Regions from separate parts of the Terrabacter sp. RAF57 genome, predicted to be linked through region 1. Evidence: predicted binding sites of a transcription regulator. Region 1 holds the regulator's gene; the other holds the start of a gene.

Region 1 (2,195 bases):
AGGACGCCGACGCCGCGACGATCAAGAAGACGTACCGCAAGGTCGCGCGCACCATGCACCCCGACCACAACGTCGGCGACCCCAAGGCCGAGGAGCGATTCAAGGAGGTCGGGGAGGCGTATGCCGTCCTGTCCGACCCCGAGAAGCGGCGCGAGTACGACGCGATCCGCGCCATGTCGCACGGCGGTGCCCGCTTCACCGCGGGCGGCGCGGGCGGCCAGGGCGCCGGTTTCGAGGACATCTTCTCCGCCTTCGGCGGGGCGGGTGGTCCCGGTGGGCAGCGCGTGCGCTTCGACACCGGTGGCGCAGGCGGCCAGCCCAACCTCGAGGACATCCTCGGGCAGATGTTCGGCGGTGGTGCACCCGGCGCCGGCTACGGCGGCTACGGCGCGACGGCCGGTCCACGCCCCGGAGCCGACGTCCAGGCCAACACGCGCATCGGCTTCCGCGACGCCGTCGAGGGCTCGACGGTCTCGCTCAGCTCCCCCGATCTCGGTCGCATCAATGCCCGCATCCCTGCGGGCGTCAAGGACGGGCAGCGGATCCGCCTGCGCGGCAAGGGTCGCCAGGGCGACGCCGGCGCACCGGCCGGTGACCTCATCCTCACGGTGGGGGTCGACAAGCACCCGGTCTACGGACGTGACGGCGACAACCTCACCCTCGACCTGCCCGTCACCTTCGCGGAGGCCGCGCTCGGCGCGACCGTCGCGGTCCCGACGCTCGACGGCGGGTCGGTCAAGGTCAAGGTGGCGCCGGGCACCCCGAGCGGCCGCGTGCTGCGGGTCAAGGGGCGCGGCGTCAAACGGGGCGACGCCGCCGGCGACCTGCTGGCCCGCGTGCAGGTGGTCGTGCCGCAACGGCTGACCGACGAGGCCCGCGAGGCCATCGAGCGGATGGCTGCGGCCGAGAACGGCCACGACCCCCGGGCCGACCTCTTCCAGCGCGCCCGAGCCTGACGAGCGAGGTGACGACGATGGCCCGCAAGAGCGCCCGCCCCGGTGGGCACGACGACGACGCACCCGTCTTCGTCATCTCCGTCGCGGCCGAGCTGGCCGGCATGCACGCCCAGACGCTGCGGCAGTACGACCGGCTCGGCCTCGTCTCACCGTCGCGCACGCGCGGGGGCGGACGGCGCTACAGCACGCGCGACGTCGAGCTGCTCCGCGAGGTGCAGCGCCTGTCACAGGAGGGTGTCTCGCTGGCCGGCATCCAGCGCATCCTCGACCTCGAGAACCACGTGACCGCCCTCCGGTCACGGGTCGAGGAGCTCGCCGCCGACCTGGCGGCGGCCCAGGCGGCTCTGTCGGCCGGCGCCCGGGTCTTCGCGGTCGGTCCACGTGGCGAGGTCGTGGCGGTCCGACCCGGCCAGCGCCCGCCCCGCGCCCCGTCGTCGCAGGCGCTCGTCGTGTGGCGGCCCGAGCGCTAGGTTCGCGCCTCACCGAGCCGTCTGTGTGTGTCAGACTGTGCTCGCCTCAAGCAGACGGGGCGCGCCGCTGTGGAATGCCGCCGGAGGCAGTTTCTTGACCCCAGTCCCGGAGGTCGTGTGACCCCGCACCACCCTGAGGGCGGCCTGCCCGGCGCCGCCCCCACGACGAACGCCTCGAGCGGCGGCGTGCCCTCGTCCCCGACGGGGATGCGTGACCTCTTCCTGCGCACCGACTGGTCGGCCACCTCGCTGGGGCCCGTCGAGTCCTGGCCGGCCAACCTGCGCGTCCTCGTCGACGTCTGCCTGTCGTCGCGCTTCCCCATGCTCGTCTGCTGGGGTCCGGAGCTCTCCATGCTCTACAACGACGGCTACCGCGGCCTCCTCGGCGAGAGCAAGCACCCCGGCGCGTGGGGTCGCCCCATCCGTGAGGTGTGGCCCGAGATCTGGGACGTCATCGGACCGATGCTCCATGGCGTCGTCAGTGGCGGTCCCGCGACCTGGGTCGAGGACGAGCTGCTGGTCGTCGACCGGTACGGCTTCCTGGAGGAGGCGTACTTCACGTGGTCCTTCGGCGCGATCCACGATGACGACGGCCAGGTTGTCGGCGTCGTCGACATCGCCACCGAGACCACCGCCAAGGTGCTCGCCGAGCGGCGCGACGAGATGTCGGCCCGGCTCGTGGCGGCGTTGGCCGACGCCGACACGCCCGAGGACGTGCGCATCCGCGCGCTGGAGGTGCTCGGCTCCCAGGTCAACGACCACCTCGCGA
Region 2 (2,195 bases), on a different contig from region 1:
CACGGCGCGCCTTCACCCCACCTGTGGAGAGGCGTCTCGCGCGTTGCCATCGCCCGGGCAGGCTTCCAACCATGACTCGCCCAGATCGCAGCACACCTCCGGTCCGACGGGCTGATGCGACGGCGGCCGGGAACACCGATGATCGGCTCCGCCGCTCGCACGTCGCGCTCTTCCGTGGGGTCCATGTCGAGCGAACGGTTCCCGTCACGTTGCACATCCGGATCGAGGCCGCCCTCCTCGTGGTCACACCGGGCAGCCATGTGTCGCACCACACGGCGGCGTCGCTGTGGGGTGGGATCGTCCCTGATCACCCCGACATCCACGTCTCGAGTCCGCGGAACCGGACCCGGCGGGACGGGATCACGGCCCACCGTGTCAAGCAGGGGCAGGAGGTCGTCCTCTTCCAGGGGTTTCGCGTGACGACGCCGGTCCAGACGTTTCTGGACCTGGCCCACTGCCTGACGCTCGTCGATCTCGTCGTGCTCGGGGACTCGTTGGTCCGCAAGAAGCGCTTCACACCTGACGAGCTGGTTGCCCTGGCTGAGAAGCACCGCGGCCCCCATTCGAGGCTGGCCCGGCGAGCGGCAAGGCTCGTGAGAGCCGGCGTCGACTCACCCATGGAGACGCGCCTGCGGCTGCTCATCGTCCTCGCCGGACTTCCCGAGCCCGAGGTGGACCACCGGGTGCACGACGACGACGGGACCTTGTTGCGGCGATACGACCTCTCCTACCTCCCCTTCCGACTGATCATCGAGTACGACGGCAGGCAGCACGCCGAGTCGGACGAGCAGTGGCTCAACGACATCGGCCGCGACGAGGCGCTGGACGACGAGCAGATCCGGCGGCTCGTGGTCGTGTCCCGGGACATCTACTCGACACCGGCGAACACCCTCGCGAGGATCACGCGGGCCATGCGCCGAGCCGGTATGCCGGTGCCCCGGCTCCGGCACGAGTGGCGCCGACACTTCCCGAGCAGGTCGGGCGACCTCGCCCTGCCGGCATGAGGGCGCCGACGAGCGCGCCATGGCGCGGTTCCGCGCCCGTTGACGGGGCTGGCCGAACCCGAAACCGCGCCATGGCGCGGTTCTGTGTCGGAAGGCGGCCCGGATGCACGCGTCCGCGACCGCTCTCCACGGGTGTGAAGCGCGCCGGCAACAGTGCGGGCGGACACTGGGCGGGTACGACACGGCATACGCAAGGATCACCACACGCCTCTCGGCATCTGTCCGCTCACGGCGAACAGCGGCTGAACCTGAGCCGATCACGCTCAGGATGGGGAACAGGAGGGACACCACCGGCGTTGGTCGGGGTGTGCTCGTCCACAGCGGGCACAGATAGCATCGAGATGTCTCTCGATCAGTCAGGAGAAGAACATGTTCGAACGGTTCACCGACAGGGCCCGAAGGGTGGTTGTCCTCGCGCAGGAGGAAGCTCGCCTGCTCAACCACAACTACATCGGGACCGAGCACATCCTCCTGGGTCTGATCCACGAAGGCGAAGGCGTCGCCGCGAAGGCCCTCGAATCGCTCGACATCTCGCTCGAAGCGGTCCGGGCCCAGGTCCAGGAGATCATCGGCCAGGGGCAGCAGGCCCCCACCGGTCACATTCCCTTCACGCCCCGCGCGAAGAAGGTCCTCGAGTACTCGCTCCGCGAGGCGCTCCAGCTCGGCCACAGCTACATCGGCACCGAGCACATCCTGCTCGGCCTGATCCGCGAGGGCGAGGGCGTCGCCGCCCAGGTCCTCGTCAAGCTCGGCGCGGAGCTCAACAAGGTCCGCCAGCAGGTCATCCAGCTGCTCTCCGGCTACCAGGGTGGCCAGGGCGGCGAGAAGGCCGGCGCCGGCGTCGGCCAGAGCCAGGCCGAGGGGACGCCCGCGGGCTCCCTCGTGCTCGACCAGTTCGGTCGCAACCTCACGCAGGCTGCCCGCGAGGGCAAGCTCGACCCGGTCATCGGACGTGAGAAAGAGATCGAGCGGGTCATGCAGGTGCTGTCCCGCCGCACCAAGAACAACCCCGTCCTCATCGGCGAGCCCGGCGTCGGCAAGACCGCCGTCGTCGAGGGCCTCGCCCAGGACATCGTCAAGGGCGAGGTGCCCGAGACGCTCAAGGACAAGCAGCTCTACACCCTCGACCTCGGCTCGCTCGTGGCCGGCAGCCGCTACCGCGGTGACTTCGAGGAGCGGCTGAAGAAGGTC

Evidence for each region. Region 1 encodes HspR, which represses chaperone genes until heat shock. Its sites were predicted from a motif close to AAGTTGAGTCNNNNNGACTCAACTT; they were not measured.
Region 2: AB4Y83_RS16550 (ATP-dependent Clp protease ATP-binding subunit) is a predicted target of HspR. The motif match lies at 1,250-1,274, and genes of this name have one in related genera.

The regions. Positions count from the first base shown of each region.
Region 1 covers NZ_JBFRDT010000006.1:92,888-95,082, reverse strand. The annotation lists gene AB4Y83_RS10195 (DnaJ C-terminal domain-containing protein) at 1-956, shown strand, start outside; gene AB4Y83_RS10190 (heat shock protein transcriptional repressor HspR) at 974-1,426, shown strand; gene AB4Y83_RS10185 (ATP-binding protein) at 1,544-2,195, shown strand, end outside.
Region 2 covers NZ_JBFRDT010000015.1:18,317-20,511, reverse strand. The annotation lists gene AB4Y83_RS16555 (hypothetical protein) at 72-1,004, shown strand; gene AB4Y83_RS16550 (ATP-dependent Clp protease ATP-binding subunit) at 1,374-2,195, shown strand, end outside.